Regions from separate parts of the Mesorhizobium sp. AR02 genome, predicted to be linked through region 2. Evidence: riboswitches for the same ligand, from Rfam matches in the RefSeq annotation. Region 2 holds a riboswitch; each other region holds the start of a gene.

Region 1 (7,693 bases), on a different replicon from region 2:
CAGATTGTCGACGGCGTTCGGGACTTCACTCTATCGCTCATCCGCGAACACTATCTGGACTTCGGCCCGACGCTTGCGGCTGAGAAGCTGGCTGAGGATCATGGTGTCACCGTATCGCGTGAGACGCTGCGCAAATGGATGGCTGAGGCCGGAATCTGGCTGTCGCGCAAGCAGCGCCGGACATTCCATCAGCCGCGCTTGCGCCGCGAAGCCTATGGCGAGTTGGTGCAGATCGACGGCAGCGAGCATCGATGGTTCGAGGAGCGGGGCGGTCCATGCACCCTGCTCGTCTTCATCGATGACGCGACCGGCAAGCTTCAGCAACTGCGCTTCGTGAAGTCGGAGAGCACGTTCAGTTACTTCGAGGCCTTGGATCTTTATCTGAAGGCGCACGGCTGCCCAGTGGCGTTCTATTCCGACAAGCACACGGTATTTCGGGTGGCGAAGGCCGAGGCTCGTGCCGGCCGCGGCATGACGCAATTCGGCCGAGCCTTGTCCGAGCTCAACATCGAGATCCTGTGCGCCAATTCGAGCCAGGCCAAGGGCCGGGTAGAACGTGTCAATCGCACGCTGCAGGACCGGCTTGTGAAGGAACTGCGTCTTGCTGGCATCTCAGATATCGAAGAAGCCAACGCTTTTCTGCCGGCATTCACGACCAGCTTCAACGACAAGTTTGCGAAGATCCCCACCCGGCCGGACAATCTGCATCGTGTCTTGAACATGCCGGCCGATCGACTCCGCGACCTGCTCTGCAAACGCGAGCAGCGCTATGTCGGCCAGCAATTGTCTTTCTCCTACGAACGCAAGCAGATCATGCTGGAGAAGAACGATATCTCATGCGGCCTGGTCGGCAGATATGTCGATATTTACGAGTTCGCCGACGGTCGCCTGGATGTTCGGTGGAAGGCATGCTCCCTGCCCTACACTGTCTTCGACAAAGAGCAGCGCGTCACCCACGCCGCGGTCACCGAGAACAAGCGGCTTGGCGAGGTTCTATCCTGGATCAAGAGCCAGCAAGATGAGGCTCGGCCCGCGCCGAAGATTAAGACGAACAGCGAACAGACTGGCTATCAGAAGCGCGACAGGAAGCCGGGGCGTAGGAAGGATTTCATGAATGATCCTGCTGTCATCGCGCGTCGACAACAAGCGCTGGCAAGGCTGGATGCTGCCGAGTGAAGTCAGCTCTCAAAGCTAAAGCCGAGGAGCCCTATTGGAACGCCCCCGATCGGGCTGCGCAACCCTGACCAGCCGACGCCCGATCGGGTGCTCACGTCGGCGCCAAGAAGCGCCCTGGTGCTTATCGATGCCAGGCGAGAACTGGCCTTCAGGAACGCCTGCCGGTCAGTCATCGATTGTGCCCTACACCTCTATGCCGCCGAAACTGACCCCCAATACCTCACCCGATTGAAAGAGGACGACGAGCACAGCAGGCGTTCTCGCGCCAAACGGCATCTGGCTGTCAATGAAGGCCGACTACCCAAGGACCAGGCCAGTGTCCTCAATGGGTTCATCAAGCGAATGCACGGCCCCAAGCAGCGCTTGCAAGTTTCCGACATCGACTCGCCCGTGCCAAGACTCAGTCACGTCTACCGAGAAATATCGGCCGATGCATTGCATGTAAGCTGGACGTCGCTGCACCGTCACGTTTTTAAGGATAAGGACGGCCACGTCCACTTGACGCTGGAGCCCAAGGTGGAGAGGGACGAGCTTGAGGAGGCGGCGTCCAGCCTTGCGCTTTCATTGCTTTTCGCAATGCGCTCGCTCTTGATCATCTTGCCAGAGATCTCAGTAACGCATAATCTCCAAGGCATGTTCATGAAGTACAAGAACACATACAAACGGGGATTGCGAATGTTGCATAATATAAATTATGGAACTTGACGAATCCTATTTGAAATCAATTGCTTGTCGATGTACCGATAATATCCATTATGTTAAATCGGGGCCTATAGGCCGGCAGTGCTGCTTCCGCTCAGCTTTAGACGAACTGACCTCATCAGGTGCGATGTCAACCGCTTACCAGTGTGCCAGGACCACTCTCAGCCGATTTCTCAAATCGGGCACGATGGGCTCATATCGGTCAAAAACACCGGAAAAATGATCCGCTCATTTCAGCACAGATATCGAAATGGCGACCAAGGTATGGTCTATGATCGTATAGTTGTGGTGTTCAAAGGCTGGACGGGAGAGATCGGCAACTGCCGACGCCGACGGAGCAACCCCCCAAGGAAACTCTCAGGCAAAAGTGACCGCACTGCCGAACGATCTGGAGAGAGACGCTTCGAGCGTCCACCGAAGGGGAAAGCCGGCAAGTCCGGTTAAGCTCTCAGGTACCCGAGACAGATTTGGGGATTCGCCGCGGGCCAGTCTCGCACCCCATTGTACTGTTCGGAGTTCAGAATGCCCAAAATCATTGTAATTGGCGCCGGAATTGCCGGTGTGTCGACGGCCTATGCTTTGTTGGAGCAAGGCTACGACGTGACTGTGGTTGAGCGGCGCCGCTATGCCGCGATGGAAACGTCGTTCGCCAACGGCGGCCAGCTGTCCGCGAGCAATGCCGAAGTCTGGAATCACTGGTCGACCGTCCTCAAGGGCATCAAGTGGATGCTTCGGCGGGATGCACCGCTCCTCATGAACCCTACCCCGTCGTGGCACAAGTACAGCTGGCTGCTGGAATTCGTGTCCCATATTTCGCGATATCGCGAGAACACGATTGAAACGACCCGCCTGGCTATCGCGGCTCGCAAACACCTCTTCGAGATCGCCGACCGTGAAGGGATCGACTTTGATCACGTCCGTCGCGGGATCCTGCATGTTTATTGGGATAAAGCCGGCTTCGATCACGCGTCAAAGGTGAATGAGATGCTGAACGAGGGCGGCCTCGATCGGCGATCGGTGACGCCCAGCGAATTTGCCGGGATTGAACCTGCCTTGCATGGCAATTTTTATGGAGGGTTTTACACCCCGTCGGATTCGACCGGCGACATCCACAAATATTGCGCGGGTTTGGAGAAGGCCTGCACAAAGCGCGGCGCCCAATTCATCTATGACGCTGCGGTGATCCGGATTGAACACCGGGATCGCTTTAGCCTGGTTTGCACAACTGATGGCGCCGATCTGACGCTAGAAGCCGATGGCATTGTAGTGTGTGCGGGAACAAATAGCCGCGATATCGCTGCGATGCTCGGGGATCGCATCAATATTTATCCGGTGAAAGGCTATTCAATTACGGTGGAGTTGGAGGGGTCTGCGGCAGATTCCTCGGCGCCTTGGGTAAGCATTCTGGACGACCGCGCAAAAATCGTGACCAGCCGCCTCGGCGCAGCCCGCCTGCGCGTGGCAGGTACTACAGAGTTCAACGGCGTCAATTTCGACATCCGTGAAGATCGCATCAGACCTTTGGTCGACTGGACGCGGATGATGTTCCCGAAAGTGGTAACTGAACACGTTGTGCCGTGGGCAGGGCTGCGACCCATGATGCCGAACATGATGCCCCGGGTCGGCAAAGGCCGGGTTCCAGGTGTCTTCTATAATACGGGACACGGGCATCTAGGGTGGACGCTTTCTGCTGCAACATCGGCCATGCTGGCCACGGTTGTGGCTGCCGATCTACCGGTCGATGCTCGTATGGCGGCATAGAAGACGCCCAGTTAACAAGCTCAAGGGAAAATCCAATATGACCAAGCTGACATTGGAAGTTGCCAATTCCATCATTAGTCGGGCGTGCTCTACAGCAAGCGGGAAGGGTCTTAAGCCCTTGAGCGTTGCGGTCCTGGATGCTGGCGGCCACTTGGTCGCGTTTCAGAAGCAGGACGGGGCTTCAATGCTCCGCTTTGAAATTGCATTCGGCAAGGCTTACGGAGCTTTGGCCGTCGGTTTCGGTTCGCGCTGGCTCGACAAAGCATCAGCCGACCGACCTCACTTTGTAGCCGGCCTGACCGCTATATCAGGCGGAAAGATTGTTCCCGTCCCCGGGGGCGTCCTGGTGCGAGACGAGGCCGGTCGGTTGCTTGGTGCGGTAGGGATTACCGGAGATACATCTGACAACGATGAAGCAGTGGCCGTGGAAGCAATCGAGATAGGCGGTTTGAATGCTCAAGCGGCCTGATTCGGGCAACCAACGAAAGGCCTTGTGCCCGTCGGGCAAGTGACGAAGATCTCGCGGACGATCAGGCACATTTGAAATAGCGTCTGCGCCGCCGGCGCGATTTTGGCATCTTTCGTGCACTGAGCGCCTTTAGGATGGTGGGCAGATGCAGCCGCCAAGGTCGAGAACGTTTGGATAGACAGGGTTGTCGAATGGATCAGCAAGCCTCCTACGGATTTGCGCCGTCTGAGTTCGAAGAGCGTGTCGCCAGGGCTCAGCAGTTGATGGGTCAACATCGCCTGGATGGCTTGTTGCTCACTTCGATGGACAATATCCGGTACTTCATCGGTGTCGATTCCACGTTCTGGGAGAGCTACACCCGACCCTGGTTCGTGCTAGTGCCTGCTACCGGGGCGCCCCTTGCAATCATTCCAGAGATCGGAAGGGCTATCATCGAGAAGACATGGATCAAGGAAATCAGATCCTGGCCGTCGCCTAGGCCCGAGGATGAAGGCACATCTCTCGTTGTCGCTGCGATGTCCGACCTGCCCCGGCGACACGGACGGGTCGGGGCCGAGCTTGGTTTCGAATTGCGACTGGGAATGCCGGTAACGCAATTGAATGCGATCATCGGTGATCTGAAAGGCGTCGAGATTGTCGATGGCGCAAGCCTCATTTGGCAGCTCCGCATGATCAAGAGCGCGGCCGAGGTCAGTAAGATCAAAAAGGCTGTCGACATCGCGGGTGCCGTATACGCCCAAGTGCCCGATTTCGTTAAAATCGGCGATACGGAACGTACGATCCTTCGGGAATTCCGCGGTCGCCTCAATATGGGCGGCGCCGGCGCTATCCCGTTCCTGATTTGCAGATCCGACGTCGGCGGGCCTTTCGAGATTACGGGCGGGCCAAGGGACCGGCCAATCGCTGATGGTGACCTGCTCTTCATCGACACGGGTACGACCTTCGACGGGTATTTCTGCGATTACGATCGCAACTACCAGGTTGGCAGGGCTACAGATGCCCTACGGTATGCTCAAGAGAAGGTTTGGGAAGCGCACGAGATTGGCCTTCAAGCGGCGACAGCAGGCGTTACCGCCGGATTTGTCTTTGAACAGATGGCCAAAGCACTCTCTTCGGGTGGGGCGGACCTCAATAGCAACGGACGCATGGGACATGGGCTTGGGTTGCGGCTGACCGAACCGCCGTCAATTCGACTGGAGGACAAGACGATGCTGCAGCCGGGCATGGTGCTCTGCATTGAGCCTGCCTTGGAGTACGAGCCCGGTAAAATCGTCCTCCACGAGGAAACGGTCGTGGTCACTGAAGGAAAGGCCCAGCTGCTCACAGTTCGGGCGCCGAAGCAGCTAGCTCAGATAGGCTGATGGGGTTCAAGGCTCTCGCCCGAACCTCCGATTTGCGGCGAGATTTAGAGGCGGGTCATATAACCGAAAGTTCCCTTGCTACCTCCGCAAGCGCCGCAACGGCGCGGTCGATGTCGGCGCTGGAGTGGGCGGCCGACATCTGCGTGCGGATGCGCGCCTGGCCTTTCGGCACCACCGGGAACGAAAAGCCGATGACATAGATGCCGCGCTTCAGCATGCGCGCCGCCACCTCCTGCGCCAGCGTCGCCTCGCCCAGCATCACCGGGATGATCGGGTGGTCGGCGCCGGCCAACGTGAAGCCGAGCTTGCCCATCTCGGATCGGAACCGCGCGGCATTGGCATAGAGGCGTTCGCGCAGCGCATCGCCGTGGCGGATCATGTCAAACACTTTTATCGAGGCGCCGGCGATCGCCGGCATCAGCGTGTTGGAGAACAGATAGGGCCGTGAGCGCTGGCGCAGCCAATCGACGACTTGGCTTTTGCCCGATGTATAGCCTCCGGAGGCGCCGCCCAGCGCCTTGCCGAGCGTGCCGGTGATGATGTCCACCCTGCCCTCGACGCCGCAATGCTCGGCCGAGCCACGGCCGTTCTTGCCGACGAAGCCGACGGCATGGCTGTCGTCGACCATGACCATGGCGTCGTATTTCTCGGCGAGGTCACAGACGCCTTTCAGATTGGCGATGATGCCGTCCATCGAGAACACGCCGTCCGTCGCGATCAGCCGGAAGCGGCAATCCTTCGCTTCCTTCAGCCGCGACTCCAATTCGGCCATGTCGTTGTTGGCGTAGCGAAAACGCTTTGCCTTCGACAGCCGGACGCCATCGATGATCGAGGCGTGGTTCAGCGCGTCGGAAATGATGGCGTCCTCCTCGCCGAGCAGCGTCTCGAACAGACCGCCATTGGCGTCGAAGCAGGAGCCGTAGAGGATGGTGTCGTCCATGCCGAGGAAGGACGAAATCGTCGCTTCCAGCTGCTTGTGCTCTTCCTGCGTGCCGCAGATGAAGCGCACCGAGGCCATGCCGTAGCCATAGCGGTCGAGCGCCTGCTTGGCCGCCTCGCGCAATTCGGCGCTGTCGGCGAGGCCGAGATAGTTGTTGGCACAGAAATTCAGCACCTTCTCGCCGCCGACCTCGATCTCGGCCGATTGCATCGAGGTGATTACCCGTTCGGATTTGTAGAGGCCGGCCGATTTCAGGCCGGCGAGTTCGTTCGAGAGATGAGAAATGAAATCGTCGGTCATCGGCAGACTCGCGGCAGCACAGCCCTCCCCGCACTGGGGAGGACCTGTCGGCAAATAAATTGCGGTACTACGCGTAATCTACCGCGGTCGACCATGCCGGATCAGCATGCTTCTCCCAGTACAGGTCTGTCAGCTGGCGAGTCAGAGCGCCAACCTTGCCGTCGCCTATGACGGTCTCGTCAATCTTGGACACCGGCATGATCCCGCCCGCGGTAGACGTAATGAAAACCTCATCGGAGCCCTTCAGCTCGTCGCGATCAATGTCGCCGGCGCTGACAGAGAGGCCCAATTCGCCGCATAGATCAAATACGGTCTGGCGGGTAATGCCGGCAAGGACGCCATAGGCCGGTGTCTTCAAGCGGCCCTCTTTGACGCTGAAAACGTTGAAGCCAGGCCCCTCGGCAATGTTGTCGTTTATGTCGACGATCAATGCAGTTTCGGCACCGTAGTCGTACGCATCGAACAGGCCCTTCACCAGATCGAGCCAGTGATAATTCTTGATGGTCGGATCGATCGACTTGGGGGGGATCCGGACGGTGTTGCTAATGGCGACATGCAGGCCGCGCTCCAGCTGCTCCTTGTTGGCAACCGACCCGAACGGCACCGCGAATGCGATGAACCTGTTTTCCGACTGGCGCGGGTCACGGCTAAAGTTCGGCGAGCCGCCTCGCGTGCAAATCATTTCGACATAGGCTGACTTGTGCCCGGACAGCGCCACGCAGGTGGACAGGATTTTCTCGATCTCACTGCGGGTGTAGGCCAGTTTCATGCGCAGCTTTTCCATCCCGCGGAAGAACCGGTCCATGTGCAGGTCCAGCCTGAAGAACCTCCCATCCCACACGTGAACGGTATCGTAGGTGGCATCTGAATGCAGAAAGCCCCAGTCCAGAACGGACACCTTGGCTTCGGACATTGGAAGGTACTGACCATCCATGAAGGCCACGCCGTGGGGATATTGCCGTTGATCCCGGTGCCGTTGCTCAA
Region 2 (7,693 bases):
GTCCTGGGCGACCATCCCGTCCTACTATGATCTCGGCACCGCCCGCGTCGTGCATTTCTTCTTTGCCTGGATCCTGACGACGACCTTGATCGTCTGGCTGGTCGCCAGCCTGATCAACGGCCATATCAGGCGCGATCTCGCGCCGCGCCTCGACGACCTCAAGCGGCTGCCGCAGGACATCATCGACCACGCCAGGCTGAAATTCCACCACACACGCGAATACAACACGCTGCAGAAGATGGCTTATGGCGGCGTGCTGTTCGTGCTGTTGCCGCTGATGATCATCACCGGCCTCGCCATGTCCCCCAGCATGAATTCGGTGCTGCCCTTCCTCAACGAGCTGCTCGGCGGCCGGCAGACGGCGCGAACCATCCATTTCACCGTCATGCTGCTGCTGGTTGGCTTCTTCATCATCCACATCCTGATGATCCTGGCCGCCGGCCCGATCAACGAATTGCGCTCGATCATCACCGGCTGGTACCGCACCGATCCTCCCGCGCATGACGACAAGACGAGCGAGAGGAGTGCCTGACATGGCGAAGTTCCAGATCAGCCGCCGGAAATTCCTGACTGCCGCCAGCCTCGGCGCCTCCGGCATCATGCTGTCGGGCTGCGACGCCTTCGACAGCCAGTTGAGCATCGGCAGCGGCCTGCGCAGTTTCCTCGAAAACGCCAATGGCCTGACATATCGCGCGCAACGCCTGCTTGCTGGCCGTGACGCGCTGGCGCCGGAATTCACCGAAGCCGATATCCGCCAGCCGCAGCGGCCGAATGGCGTCACCGCGCCCGACGATGACGACTACAAGGCCCTGCTCGCCAACAATTTTGCCGACTGGCGGCTGGAGGTCTCCGGCCTCGTCGAGAAGCCTTTGTCGCTCAGCCGCGAGCAGATCATGAACATGCCGAGCCGCACCCAGATCACCCGCCACGACTGCGTCGAAGGCTGGAGCTGCATCGCCAAATGGACCGGCACGCCGCTGTCGCTGGTGCTCGACCAGGCCGTGGTCAAGCCGCAGGCGCGCTATGTCATGTTCCATTGCCTCGACACGATCGACCGCAGCCTGTCCGGCGACATCAAATATTACGGCACGATCGACCTGATCGACGCCCGCCATCCGCAGACGATCCTGGCCTATGGCCTGAACGGCAAGCCGCTACCGGTCGAAAACGGCGCACCGCTGCGCGTCCGCGTCGAGCGCCAGCTCGGCTACAAGATGCCGAAATATCTCTACAAGATCGAATTAGTCGACGGCTTCGCCAATGTCGGCGGCGGTCGCGGCGGCTATTGGGAAGACAATGGCTACGACTGGTATGGCGGCATCTAGAGCAATTCCAGGAAAAGTGTGAACGGTTTTCCCGGGAAAAGCGCGTAGCGCTTTCCCTAGGGAATTGCGTCAAAACAAGGACTTAGAGCGGGTCGCCGTTTCGGCGAAACGGTGAACAGCTCTAGCCTCGCCACAAAATGATGATCGGCCCGTGGGAGCCACGGGCCGATCGCCAATGCCGTGCTATGTTTGAGCCCCCCGGCCCCGCTCAATAGCCGGCGTAGATCCACTGACAGTTGTTGTAGGAATCACAGCTGTAGTACCAGTAGCCGTCGCTACGCGCCGTTTCGCCGTTCGACGTCGCCATGCTGGCGACGGCATCGGCCTTCTTGGCGTCGGCGCCCATTTCCTTGGCCATCTTGGCCATCTTGCCGGTGTCCATGAGCGTCGGCTTTCCGTCCTTCACCTTGGCGCCCTGCTCGGCCACCGGACCGGCCTCGGCCAGCATCCTGGCGGCGACGAGCATCGCCTCGCCGTCCTTGTCGGCCTTGGCGATGTTGGCCAGCGCCACGGCTGTTTCGACCTTGGTGCGCGCGTCAGCCTGTTGTTGCGGCGTCATCCCGCCGGCGAAGGCCAGCGTTGTCGAGCCAAGGCCGGCGGCAAAGGCAAGAGCAAGCATCTTACGAAGCATGGTCATGTTTGTACTCCCCAGAGAGTGGACGTCCCCACCCAACACTAGAGGAGTTTCATGGCCGACGAACCCTATCGAAACAGATAGGGTGCTTTCCGGCCTGCCGTCCCTTGTATGGCAACACTACAACGTCACGGAGGAAGCGACGCTGCGGACGCTTGTTCTTTCAGGCCACCTTGTCGAGCAGTGGCCTCAGCGCCGGATGGATCTCCGGCGAGGCATGCTTGATCAGGGTCAGCAGCGCGCGCTCGTTTTCGTAGAGAGGCCTGTCCACGCCGATATGTCCGACCAGCCATTTGGCTTCGCCGGCATCGATCGTTTCGGCGCGGCGGGCCAAGGCCTCGGCCGCCCTGTTCTTGGCTTCCCACTCGGCCTCGATGTCATCCGGGGACCGGTAGGCCTCGATGATGCCGGCAAGGCCACCGGAGACCATGCGGCTGAAGAAGCCGCCGATGTCCGGATCGGCATGTTCGAGGAAGCTTTCCTGGCGCAGCGCCACATCGCGGGTCGGGGCTTCATAGCCGGCCGAGCACATGACGAAATTGGCGATCGCCTTGACGAACAGGTCGTTCCAGGACGGATCGTTCTTGGCCTGCGCGGTCTGTTCATTGATCTTGAACAGCACCTCGGCCTCGCCGCGGGTGATGGCGATGTTGCCGTCGCCGCCATGGGCGTGGAGGATGCGACGCAGCAGCTCAACTTCCGCCTTGGCGATCAGCCCGGGCACCAGCGCGCCGCCCAGCATCAGCGGCCCCTTGCCGTCGATGACGGCATGAGCGACCTGCTCCAGCGCATAGACGCAAAGCTTGCCCGGCGACGATCGTGCTTCTTCCAGCACGTGGACCAGCAATTCGAGTTCGGTTCGGCTGTCGACCATGCCGTCGCGCGAGATGATGCGGACCAGCCAGTCGGCGTTGTCCTGCGAGATATAGCCCGACGGCTTTTCCTGATGGACGATGTAGTCGGTCACCGCCTCGACGAAGAACGGCGCCCACTCCGCGCATTTGTCCCGCGCCGTCTGGTCGAGCGCGAACAGCGCCTCGGCCTCGCCTCGGGTCACCACGCCGTCGGCGAACACGTCGCGGCGCAGCATCACCACATCTTCCGGGGCAATGCGATTCTTCGAGGTCAGCCCCGCCACCGGCGCGCTCATGATTAATTCGCCCATTGTCGTCCCCGTCCGCCCCAAAGCGTTACATCGGCCCGCTATATCAGGAGTGTCTTGAAAAACCGGCAAACGGCGTGGTTAGCGAAGACTTGTCGGCCAATGCATGTCGCCCAAAAGTGTGCAGCGGTTTTGGGAGAACGGCATGCATCAAAACAAAGGTCTAAAGCGCGACGCGCTTTAGATGTCGCTGGGAGGTGACAAGGTGTCGCCGACGGGCTATGGATGGCGCGTCGAGGACTTGAGGTTTTGAGTCCTACCTGTTTGCGGGAGAGAGCAGCGAGAGCTGCCGCCGAAGGGGAAATCGCCCGAAATCTCTCAGGCAAAAGAACCGTAGACGGGAAAGACACTCTGGAAAGTCGGGGCTTGCCCCCGCGCCGAAGGTGTAAGCGCCGCTGACAGAGTTCCGGCTGCGCGAGTCTCTCAGGCTTCAGACAGAGGGGCACGGACTGGTCGCCATTCGCGGCCGATTGCGTGCGACTCTGGAGACGACATGACGGGCGACGACTCAAAACACCTTCCCCTCGAAGATATCCACACAGCCGCCGGTGCGCGCTTCGGCGCCTTTGCCGGCTGGTCGATGCCGCTGACCTATCCGGCCGGCGTCATGAAGGAACATCTGCATACCCGCGAACATGCCGGCCTGTTCGACATCTCGCACATGAAACTGTTCGAGGTCAGCGGACCAGGCGCGATTCCCTTGCTCAACCGCGCCTGCCCGCTGGATGCCGGCGCGCTCGAAATCTCGCAGTCGAAACTGTCCTTTTTCCTCAATGAAGCCGGCGGCATCTTGGACGACCTGATCGTCACCCGCCTCGGCGATACCAGGTTCATGGTGGTCGCCAATGCCGGCAACGCCGTCGCCGACGAAAAGCATTTGCGCGCGCTGGCCGCCGATTTCGATGTGAAGGTTGAGCCGCTCGACCGCGTCTTCCTGGCCATCCAGGGACCCGAAGCCTGGGCAGCTCTCTCCCGCGCGGGCATCGAGACCGGCTCGCTGCTGTTCATGCACGGGGTCGAGCCACGGAAAAACTGGTTCATGAGCCGGTCGGGCTATACCGGCGAGGACGGTTTCGAGATCGGCCTGCCGGAGGCCGCCGCGCGGGATTTGGTCACAAAGCTACTCGAGGATGAGCGCGTGCTGTGGATCGGCCTTGCCGCGCGCGACAGCTTGCGGCTGGAGGCAGGGCTTTGCCTGCATGGCCAGGACATCACGCCGGAGACGGACCCGGCCGCCGCCGCGCTGATGTGGGCAATCCCCAAGGAAATCCGCGCTTCCGGCGCCTTCATCGGCGCCGATGCCTTGCGCGCCGCCGTCGAACGCGGCCCGGCGCAAAAGCGCGTCGGGCTGAAGCCGGAAGGCCGCCAGCCGGTGCGCGCCGGTGCTGCTTTGTTCGATGCCGACGGCAATCCCGCCGGCCATGTCACATCGGGCGGCTTTGGCCCCTCGGCCGGTCATCCGGTTGCCATGGGCTATGTCGCAACAGCGCTGGCAAAGCCCGGCACAAGGGTTTTCGCCGATGTGCGCGGTACAAAAATCCCCGTCGATATCAGTTCCCTGCCCTTCACCCCTCATCGCTACCGCAAAGGATGAATTCCATGGCAACGACCTATTTCACCTCAGATCACGAATGGCTCCGCGTCGAAGGCGGCATCGCCACGGTCGGCATCACCGACTACGCGCAGGAGCAGCTCGGCGATCTCGTCTTCGTGGAACTGCCGGAAACGGGAAAGAAGCTGGCCAAGGGCGATACCGCCGTCGTGGTCGAATCCGTCAAGGCGGCCTCGGATGTGTATGCGCCGGTCGATGGCGAGATCACCGAGGCCAACGGCACGCTGTCATCCGACCCATCGCTGGTCAACTCGGCGGCAACCGGCGCCGGCTGGCTGTGGAAGATGAAGCTTGCCGACGAAAGCCAGCTCGCCGGCCTCATGGATGAGGCCGCCTACAAAGCCCATATCGCCTGATAACAGGACTTAAAACGATGAGCACAGCACTTACCCCCTTCTCGGCCCGCCATATCGGTCCTGGCGTCAACGATGTCAGAGCCATGCTTGCCGTGATCGGCGTCCCCTCGGTCGAGACGCTGATCAGCCAGGCCGTGCCGAGATCGATCCGCCTCGACACGCCGCTGACTCTGCCCGCGCCGGCCAGCGAAGCCGAAGCACTGGCCGAATTGTCGGCGACCATGGCGAAGAACACGGTGCTGAAGAGCTTCATCGGCGCCGGCTATCACGGCGTCCACGTGCCGCCGGTCATCCAGCGCAATCTGTTCGAGAATCCGGCCTGGTACACCGCCTATACGCCCTATCAGGCCGAGATCAGCCAAGGCCGGCTCGAAATGCTGTTCAATTTCCAGACCTTGGTCACCGAACTGACCGGCCTGCCGGTGGCATCGGCCTCGCTGCTCGATGAAGCAACCGCTGTCGCCGAAGCGGTCGGCATTACGCTTCGCCACCACCGCGACAAGCGCACCAAGGTGGCGTTCGCCGGCGCGCCGCACCCGCAGACGCTGGATGTGGTGCGCACCCGCGCCGAACCGCTCGGCATCGAGATCGACGGCGAAACGATCGATGACAACACCGCCGCTTTGCTCGTCTCCTGGCCTGACACTTTTGGCGTCTATGGCGACCACAAGGCAGCGATCGACAAGGCACGCGCCGCAGGCGCGCTGGTCGTCTTCATCGCCGATCCGCTTGGCCTGACGCTGACCGATGCGCCGGCGAAACTCGGCGCCGACATTGCCGTCGGACCGATGCAGCGCTTTGGCGTTCCGATGGGCTTTGGCGGCCCCCATGCTGCCTATTGCGCCGTCGCCGACAGGCTGACCCGGCTGATGCCCGGCCGCCTGGTCGGCCAGTCCACAGACAGCAAGGGCCGGCCGGGATACCGCCTGGCCTTGCAGACGCGCGAACAGCATATCCGCCGCGACAAGGCGACCTCCAACATCTGCACCGCGCAGGCGCTGCTCGCCAATATGGCGACGGCCTATGCCATCTGGCACGGCCCAGCCGGTCTGCAAGCGATCGCCGGGCGCATCCACGCGCTCGCCAACCGTCTGGCAAGCGGTCTCAAGGCGGCAGGCGTTTCGGTGCTCGGCGCCAGCCGCTTCGACACGGTGACGGTGGAGGCCAAAGGCAACGCCGCGCAGATCGCCGCCGCCGCCGAAAAGACCGGCCGGCTGCTGCGCGTCATCGACGCCGACCATGTCGGCATCGCCTTCGACGAGACCTCGACCGATGCCGATCTCGATGCGATCGCGGCCCTGTTCGGCGCCAAGGCTGCCGCTTCAGCCGACAGCACCGTTCCCGGCAAGCCGCGTGGAAAGGAGTTTCTGACGCAGCCGGTCTTCAACGAAAACAAGTCGGAAACCGACATGATGCGCTTGCTGCGCCGGCTGGCCGACAAGGATCTGGCGCTCGACCGCTCAATGATCCCGCTGGGATCCTGCACGATGAAGCTCAACGCCGCGGCCGAAATGATGCCGGTGAGCTGGCCAAGCATCGCCAATCTGCATCCGTTCGCGCCATCAGCGCACTCGGCCGGCTATCGTGCCATGATCGGCGAGCTGGAAGGCTGGCTGTCGGAAATCACCGGCTTCGACGCGGTCAGCCTGCAGCCCAATGCCGGCAGCCAGGGCGAATATGCCGGCCTGCTCGCCATCCGCGCCTATCACCGCTCGCGCGGCGAGGGCCATCGCACCGTCTGCCTGATCCCCTCCTCCGCGCATGGCACCAATCCGGCGAGTGCGGCGATGGCTGGCATGAGCGTTGTCGTCGTGCGCTGCCTGGAGGACGGCAACATCGACATGGACGATATGCGGGCCAAGGCCAACGAGCATTCCAAAAATCTCGCGGCGCTGATGTTCACCTATCCCTCGACGCACGGCGTCTACGAAGAAGGCGCCCGCCACCTCTGCGCCCTCATCCACGAGCATGGCGGCCAGGTCTATTTCGACGGCGCCAATCTCAACGCGCTGGTCGCGCTGGCCCGCCCCGCCGACATCGGTGCCGATGTCTGCCACATGAACCTGCACAAGACCTTCTGCATCCCGCATGGCGGCGGTGGTCCAGGCGTCGGTCCAATCGGCGTCAAGGCGCATCTGAAGCCTTACCTGCCGGGTCATGTCACCGAGGGCTCGGCGCATGCCGTGTCGGCCGCACCGTTCGGCAGCGCTTCCATCCTGCCGATCACCTGGATGTATATCCGGATGATGGGCGCCGCCGGCCTGAAACAGGCGACGGAGACGGCCATCATCTCGGCCAACTACGTGGCGACACGGCTCGCGCCGCACTTCCCGCTGCTCTACAAGGGCCGGCACGATCGCATCGCGCATGAATGCATCCTCGACACCCGCGTGCTCAAGGAGAGCGCCGGCATCAGCGTCGATGATATCGCCAAGCGCCTGATCGACTACGGCTTCCACGCGCCGACCATGTCGTTTCCGGTCGCCGGCACGCTGATGGTCGAGCCGACCGAGTCCGAGCCTAAGCGCGAGCTCGACCGGTTCTGCGAGGCGATGATCGCCATTGCGGGTGAAGCGGCGAAAGTCGCCAGGGGCGAGTGGCCTT
Region 3 (7,693 bases), 2.5 Mb from region 2:
TGCAAGTTCAAAGCGGAGCATTGAAGCCCCGTCCTGCTTCTGGAACGCGACCAAGTGGCCGCCAGCATCCAGAACCGCAACGCTCAAGGGCTTGAGACCCTTTCCGCCCTGTGGAGCACGCCCTATTAATGATGTAATTGGCGACTTCCAATTTCAGATTAGTCATGTTCGACTTCCTTGGGCTTTATAGCAGGGACGTCTACTACGCTGCCAAACGAGCATCGACCGGAAGATCCGTAGCCACAACCGTGGCCAGCATGGCCGAAGTTGCCGCAGAAAGCGTCCACCCGAGATGCCCATGACCCGTATTATAGAAGACTCCAGGAACCCGGCCTTTGCCGACGCGTGGCATCATGTTCGGCATCATCGGTCGAAGCCCTGCCCACGGCACAACGTGTTCAGTTGCCACTTTCGGGAACATCATCCGCGTCCAGTCGACCAACGGTCTGATGCGATCTTCACGGATGTCGAAATTGACACCATTGAACTCTGCGGTCCCTGCCACCCGCAGACGCGCAGCGCCGAGGCGGCTGGTCACGATTTTCGCCCGGTCGTCCAGAATGCTCACCCAAGGCGCCGAGGAATCCGCCGCAGACCCGTCCAACTCCACCGTAATGGAATACCCTTTCACCGGATAAATATTGATGCGATCCCCGAACATCGCAGCGATATCGCGACTGTTTGTTCCCGCACACACTACAATCCCGTCGGCTTCTAGCGTCTGATCGGTGCCACCAGTTGTGCAAATGAGGTTAAAGCGATCTCCACGTTCAACCCGGGTCACCTCAGCGTCATAGATGAAATGGGCACCTAGCTTTATGCAGGCCTTTTCCAAACCCGCGCAATATTTGTGGATGTCGCCGGTAGAATCCGACGGGGTGTAAAATCCTCCATAAAAATTACCATGCAGTGCAGGTTCAATCCCGGCAAGTTCGCTGGGCGTCACCGGACGCCGGTCGAGGCCACCCTCATTCAGCATCCCGTTCACCTTTAACGCGTGGTCGAAGCCAGCTTTGTCCCAGCAAACATGCAGGATACCGCGATGGACGTGATCAAAGTCGATGCCTTCGCGGTCAGCGATCTCGAAGAGGTGCTTACGGGCCGCGATAGCCAGGCGGGTCGTTTCAATCGTGTTCTCGCGATATCGCGAAATATTGGACACGAATTCAAGCAGCCAGCTGTACTTGTGCCACGACGGAGTAGGATTCATGAGGAGCGGGGCATCCCGCCGAAGCATCCACTGTAACCGGGGCAGATTACCGGGCGGTGGGGGTTTGCAGGCGCGTGCGTTCGTGATTCACCCTTTGCGTGATGTTACCACCGACTGATTCGCTTGAAGGCTTGTCGCTCGCGGAACTCCGCGGGCTGGTTTCTGCGCTGATCGGCGAAGTGCGCGGTCTTCAAGGCCGGGTCGAGAGCCTTGAGATCGAGAACCAGGCGCTACGCGCCGAGAACCAGACCCTAAAGGATGAGATCGCCCGGCTGAAGGACCTGCCGCCGCGTCCCCCGGTCAAGCCGACCAAGCCATCGGGCATGGAGAAGGCGACGCAGCCGACATCTGGCAAGGGCAAGCGCCGCCGGCGCGGCGCCAAGCGCGACGGCGGTCGCGTGAGCCGCGAGGTGACGGTTGCGGTGAGCGCTCCTGCGGGCTCTCGCTTCAAGGGGTATGAGACGATCCTGGTGCGCGATCTGGCGTTGTCGGCCGAGGTGGTGCGCTATCGCCGCGAGCGCTGGGTGACACCGACCGGCGAAACGATGGTGGCGCCCTTGCCGGCGGGGATCATCGGCGGCTGGGGCGCGAACCTGCGCCGCTTCATTCTGGCCTGTCACATTCAAGGCCAGGTGACGACGGAGCGGTTGACGGCGTTGTTGACCGGGATCGGGGTCGACATTTCGAAGCGCCAGGTGGTGCGGCTGATTTCGGAGGGCCTGGAGGCCTTCGCGGCGGAGGACCGTGACGTGCTGCGCGCCGGGCTGGCTACGGCGCCCTGGATCACCGTCGATGATACGTCGGCGCGCCACGCCCACCAGGACGGCTACACCACCCAGATCGGCGACCGCCGCTTCACCGCGTTCCGCACCGGGCGATCGAAGTCACGGGAGGCGTTCCTGGCGACGCTGCGTGCCGGGCACAGCGATTACTTCATCAATGAAGAGGCCCTGGCCTATATGCGCGGCCGCAACCTCGCCGGTCCGGTGATCGCGCGGCTGGCGGCTGCGCCGCACAAGGCATTTGCCGACAGCGCCGCATGGCAGGCGCATCTGGCCGCACTCGGCCTCGACCAGCTCGCGGTTGAGCCCAACCCAGTCAGGATCGCCACCGAAGGGGCGATGTGGGGAGCGATCCGCCACCACGGCTTTCTTGGCGATACCGTGGTCGTGTCCGATGATGCCGGCCAGTTCCGCATCGGCGACCATGCTCTGTGCTGGGTCCACGCCGAGCGGCTCGTCCATAAATTGATACCCGTGACCCCGGATCAACGTCAGGCCGTCGACATCATGCGCCAGTTGATCTGGTGGTTCTATCGCGACCTCCAGAGCTACCAGCGTGCTCCTTGTCCGCGCCGCGCGGCGGCCCTGCGCGCCCGCTTCGAGCGCCTGTTCAAACGACGAACCGGCTACGTCATGCTCGACCGGCTTCTTGCCAGGCTGCATCGCCGCAAGCATGAACTCCTGCGCGTTCTCGATCGTCCCGAGATCCCGCTCCACACCAATGGCTCGGAAAACGACATCCGCACCTTCGTCACCAAGCGCAAGATCTCCGGCGGAACCGTCAGCGAGGCAGGCAAGAACGCCCGCGACGTCCTGCTCGGCCTGATGAAGACCTGCATCAAGCTCGACGTCTCATTCTTCCGCTATCTCGGCGACCGCCTCGGCATACCAACACAAGAGTCGATTCCGCCGCTCCCGGATCTCGTTAGGCAAGCCGCTCAAGCCTGACTGCCCGGTAATCTGCCCCGGTTACGCATCCACTTGATTCCCTTAAGCACGGTCGACCAATGATTCCAGACTTCGGCATTGCTTGCGGACAACTGGCCACCGTTGGCAAACGAGGTTTCCATCGCGGTGTAACGACGCCGCTCGACCACGGTCACGTCGTAGCCTTGCTCCAACAGCGCATAAGCCGTCGACACGCCGGCAATTCCGGCGCCAATTACAATGATTTTAGGCATGTCAAACTCCGAACAGTGCAATGGGTGCGAGGTTGGCCCGCGGCGAATCCCCAAATCTGTCTCGGGTACCTGAGAGCTTAACCGGACCTGCCGGCTTTCCCCTTCGGTGGACGCTCGTGGCGTCTCTCTCCAGATCGTTCGGCGGTGCGGTCACTTTTGCCTGAGAGTTTCCTTGGGGGGTTGCTCCGTCGGCGTCGGCAGTTGCCGATCTCTCCTGTCCAGCCTTTGAACGGCGCACCTATACGCCGATAGGTCACGCCATTGATCGCCATTTTCTCTGCGGGGCTGAAATGTACGGACCAATCTTTCGGGCTTTCTGGCGATATGAGCTCAAGCGTGCCCAAGGGGCGCGGCCGATTAGCTCAGCCATAGGCTTTCGCCCTCACAGATCCGGGCGGGCGGGTTCTCCGCATCAAATGTAGCCGGCCACATTTTGCAGAGCGTTCTTAGCTTGGCGTCGCACAAAAAGGCGAGTGGCGAAAGCGGAGCGGTTCCTTTCAGAGCGTATCCCCGTATGGCCTAACGGGCCCGAGGCTGCGATTTTGGCCAATTTTGCGGAATTATCAGAGAACTTCACGGCATCCTTCGGTAGCCCCAAGTGCATCTCGCATCCCAAACCACATCGGTTTGTGTGATCCACATTTCATCAGTCACCGTAGTTTGGCGCAAAGCCTTCGCTCTCACATGTCATCCTTTCGAGGTCGTGGAGCAATAATTCTAACCCGCGATTGAAGTTTCAAGATGCGACAAGACCGGGGAAATCGACGCGCTAACCTTCGCCGCGAAGAACGGACGCGTGCCCCGTTCGGAATGGTGTCTTCCCATGTTCAACAAGCGAGTTACTCGTGCCGGCCGAGAGGTCAGCCGAGATGAACGAAGGCTTTCGCATACACCCGTCTATGAAGGTCGCCAGATCTGCATAAGAAGAACAAAGAGGAGCAATGATGAACAAAGACGAGCCAATGATGGGTCTCGTGTCCGTGCCGGCCGGCCACGTGCTGGGAGCCGAACGCATGCCGCCGCCGCTTCCCCGCGTCGAACCACGAATCCGGATCCTCCATGACGACGTCACAATAGACCAATACGGCTGGCTTCGCGATCGGACAAATCCGGATGTCCGCGCGTATCTGGAAGCAGAGAACAGCTACGCGGACCAAGTGACAGCTCACTTGACAGACCTCAAGGCGGAGCTCGTCGCCGAGATTGAAGGCCGTCGGCCTTGCGAGGGCGCCCCACCAGCGTTCCAGGTTGGCCCTTTCGAGTACTTCCAAAGACCCGAGCCGGGCCTTCTACATTCGCGATGGTGGCGGCGGCCGCTAGGCGCAGATTCGGCCGAGCTCGTTGTGGATCCGAACGCGCTCGAAGGGGCCGAGGTCTTTTACCGGCTCGGTGTCTTCGAGCCGAGTGACGACGGGCGTTACGTGGCCTTCAGCTTCGATGTCATCGGTGCCGAGAACTACGAGCTTAGGGTGCGGGACATGGAGACCGGCCGTGACGTCTGGCAGGGCTCGAGGCAGGCTGTGACGGCAGCTTGGGCCGCAGATGGTTATACCCTGTTTTTCACGCGGGAGCGGCCGGACTTGCGGCGACAATGCCATGAGCTTATCCGCCTGGACGTTGCAGCGGGGAGTTCTGAGGTCGTGTTCGAGGAGGCGGACGAGCGACTGAACGTGGGGATAAGGCGCTCCGATAGCGGCGCCTGGCTGTTCCTGGATGTAAAGGGCGTTCGTCGGGGGCCAGTGGAAGTGTGGTGCCTTCCCGCCGACAAGCTGGGCGTTGGGTGGCGCCGTTTAGTGACGCGGGAACTGGGTCACCAGGTGTTTGCCGAGCACTGGCAGGACAAGTTCCTGTTCCACGTTGATGACACCGGACCGTATTGGCGGCTCGTGCGTACGCCGATTGACGACCCGTCACCCTCGGGTTGGGAAGAGGTGGTGCCGCATCGGGACGGTGTGATGCTCGAGGAGGTGCACGTACTCGAACACCAGCTGGTACTCCTGGAGCGAGTCGGCCTCCGTCCCCGTCTGGTCTCGCGCGACGAAAGTGGTCGGATTGGAGCCACGATCGTTCCTGATGAGCCGAGCTGTAGCTTAACGGTCGGCTTGTCGGCGGGGGGGCACTATTCGGTCGCAAGGCATCCGTTCCGAGGCTCGAGGCTGATGTATAGAATCAGTTCGTTCGTGACGCCGGACTTGATCATTGAGCATAATCTCACCGAGGGCACATCAGCAGTCCGCTACCAAGCCAGCATTCCGGGGTTTGACGCGGCTCAATATGTGGCGACGGTTGTCATGGTGGAGGCGGAAGACGGGGTGCAGGTGCCTGTCTCGTTGGTCGCGCGGCGCGATCGAACGAGCCCTGGGCCGGTGTTATTGAACGTGTACGGTTGCTACGGGGTAACGAGATGGCCCTCGTTCTTCGCGTGGCCTTCGTACATGACCGAGCGCTTGAGCCTGCTCGATCGAGGGGTTGCTTTCGGCATCGTGCACGCACGCGGGGGTGGCGAGCTTGGATACCCATGGCACGAAGCGGCCACCGGCGATCGAAAGCGCACAACCTTCACAGATTTGATCGCCGCTGCAGAGGGGCTCGTTGAGCAGGGGTTCGCCACCCTCGACGGTATCGTGATCGACGGAAAGAGCGGCGGTGGGGGTGTTGTGCTTGCTACCGCCGCCTTGCGGCCCGACTTGTTCTGCGCCGTGCTCGCCGAAGTTCCACTAGCTGACATCCTGGATACCGAGCTGGATTTCACAATGCCGTACGCGCGAGTTGAAACGGCGGAATACGGAGACCCCCACATCGTCCACGAGTATCGGTACCTCCGTAGCTACGATCCGTACTACAATCTCAGCGCCGATCGTCCGCTTCCGCCGACCTACGTCGATGCTGCGCTCAACGATGGCCAGGTGCTCTACTACCAGCCCGCCCGCTACGTAGCGCAGCGCCGGTTCTGCGCAGCCGATCACGACCCCAATCTTGTCTTCCGCATGCGGACGGTGGGCGGTCACAGCAGCGGTTCACACGGACCTAGCGTAGCCGAGGAAGCAGCTTTTCGGATGGCCTGGGTGCTCGATCATCTCCGACGCCCGAGCAGCTGAGCGGATTCAGTCCGCATATCCTGACAGACTGTGGTCAGACGGGAAGTTATGTGAGTGGCGGCTCTGATGACAAAGACGTCAGACTGCTCAGAGGCCGCTGATCGCTGTTATTCGCCAGGCGCCGGAAATGGCGTGATCGACCAACTGATTAGTTCGACGGCGCGCTGAAGTGCGACTTCGGTCTCTGGAAGACTGGGTGAAGCGGCCATGACATGGCCGATCCAGTCTCGGGAATCGCCTGTCCTGACAATCGGCGTCTTGGATTCTATATAGAATTTGACCTCTGCGACACCTGATACAGCGGCCGCCCGACTCTCGCAAGCGATCGAATCGATGGTGCCATCGCGATCCGCAATCAGGATTCGTGCGGCTGCAGTGTGCGAATGCCTTTTGCGCAAGTCCCATCCGTCACCGATGGCAAGTTTGATGTGCTCGGTGATAAGATCGAGCCCGTAAGCCAGCTGAACCAGTTGAGGATCAGGTGTACCAGCGAGACGCGGATTGACTTCTATGACGACTGGGCCGCGCTTCGTCCACCGGAGTTCAATATTCGTTGGCCCCCAGCCAAGGCCGAGAGCTTGCAAACAGGTCAACGAGACGTCTGCGATATGTTTTTGCTCGTCATCGGTCAGCGGGGCCGGAAAGGTGAATTCACGATAGACGAAATGGGGCGGGGGCCCGAAGTCAGCGGCACCAATCGCAATTACCTCATTTCCCATTATCTCAGCGATATATTGGAGGCCTTGCGCGAATTCTTCGACCAGTATCCTCGGCGAAGACTGCCATACATGCTTGCCTTCCAATAGATAGGCCGCATGTTCGGCTACCTCTGCGACGTCGCGGCACAATCGGACACCTTTGCTGCCGGCGCCGACGGCTGGCTTAAGAACCACCGGCAGGCCGATCTCCGTAGCATAGCTTTCTACGTCCCTCGCATTTGAGGCCACGCGAAAAGCAGGTACCGGAACGCCCGCCTCCGCAAGGAGCCGACGTTGAATGAATTTGTCGCAGCATCGCTCAATCGATGCAGGGTTCGGTCCTGGCAGACCAAAATGCCGGCAGAGCCTGCCGACTGTCGCATAGGCGCAATCCTCAGTGCTCACAATGCCAGCAATATCATTGCTTACTGTAAGTTTAGAACATTCGCGAACCAGCGCATCGAGATTGCGTGTATCGACCCGGATTACCTCCACCCTTTCCGCCGCGATGTATTCGTAACAATCTGGATCAGACGCCAGTATAATTGGATGAAGACCAAGATTCTTTGCCGATTGAATATATAGAAGACCAGTACATCTATTATGGCCCTCAAGGAGTATGAGTGCTCTTCTTGCCATTGACTGTTAACCCCCTACGTTGCGAGCTGTGCGGCGGTCCGAGGGAAACTCGATATCAGTTCCTTAGCTGTTCCTGACCTCAGAC

What was found. A riboswitch is a leader RNA that binds a small molecule or an ion and turns the genes downstream of it on or off. The one in region 2 is predicted to bind glycine.
Region 1: linked by a shared signal. The riboswitch ahead of DBIPINDM_RS01685 (D-amino acid dehydrogenase) and the one ahead of gcvT (glycine cleavage system aminomethyltransferase GcvT) in region 2 are both predicted to bind glycine.
Region 3: linked by a shared signal. The riboswitch ahead of DBIPINDM_RS22675 (FAD-dependent oxidoreductase) and the one ahead of gcvT (glycine cleavage system aminomethyltransferase GcvT) in region 2 are both predicted to bind glycine.

What each region holds. Positions count from the first base shown of each region.
Region 1 covers NZ_CP080530.1:390,255-397,947, reverse strand. The annotation lists gene DBIPINDM_RS01695 (ISNCY family transposase) at 1-1,176, shown strand, start outside; gene DBIPINDM_RS01690 (hypothetical protein) at 1,294-1,881, shown strand; glycine riboswitch at 2,173-2,262, shown strand; gene DBIPINDM_RS01685 (D-amino acid dehydrogenase) at 2,401-3,639, shown strand; gene DBIPINDM_RS01680 (GlcG/HbpS family heme-binding protein) at 3,677-4,108, shown strand; gene DBIPINDM_RS01675 (M24 family metallopeptidase) at 4,300-5,469, shown strand; gene DBIPINDM_RS01670 (glycine C-acetyltransferase) at 5,525-6,709, opposite strand; gene DBIPINDM_RS01665 (aminotransferase class IV) at 6,777-7,693, opposite strand, start outside.
Region 2 covers NZ_CP080531.1:6,322,846-6,330,538, reverse strand. The annotation lists gene DBIPINDM_RS34865 (cytochrome b/b6 domain-containing protein) at 1-532, shown strand, start outside; gene DBIPINDM_RS34860 (molybdopterin-binding protein) at 534-1,325, shown strand; gene DBIPINDM_RS34855 (hypothetical protein) at 1,534-1,962, opposite strand; gene DBIPINDM_RS34850 (hypothetical protein) at 2,123-3,124, opposite strand; glycine riboswitch at 3,379-3,465, shown strand; gene gcvT (glycine cleavage system aminomethyltransferase GcvT) at 3,615-4,715, shown strand; gene gcvH (glycine cleavage system protein GcvH) at 4,721-5,089, shown strand; gene gcvP (aminomethyl-transferring glycine dehydrogenase) at 5,107-7,693, shown strand, end outside.
Region 3 covers NZ_CP080531.1:3,816,028-3,823,720, forward strand. The annotation lists partial or broken gene DBIPINDM_RS22660 (GlcG/HbpS family heme-binding protein) at 1-166, opposite strand, end outside; partial or broken gene DBIPINDM_RS22665 (D-amino acid dehydrogenase) at 203-1,255, opposite strand; gene DBIPINDM_RS22670 (IS66 family transposase) at 1,342-2,940, shown strand; partial or broken gene DBIPINDM_RS22675 (FAD-dependent oxidoreductase) at 2,958-3,173, opposite strand; glycine riboswitch at 3,220-3,316, opposite strand; gene DBIPINDM_RS22680 (S9 family peptidase) at 4,118-6,271, shown strand; gene DBIPINDM_RS22685 (ATP-grasp domain-containing protein) at 6,379-7,608, opposite strand.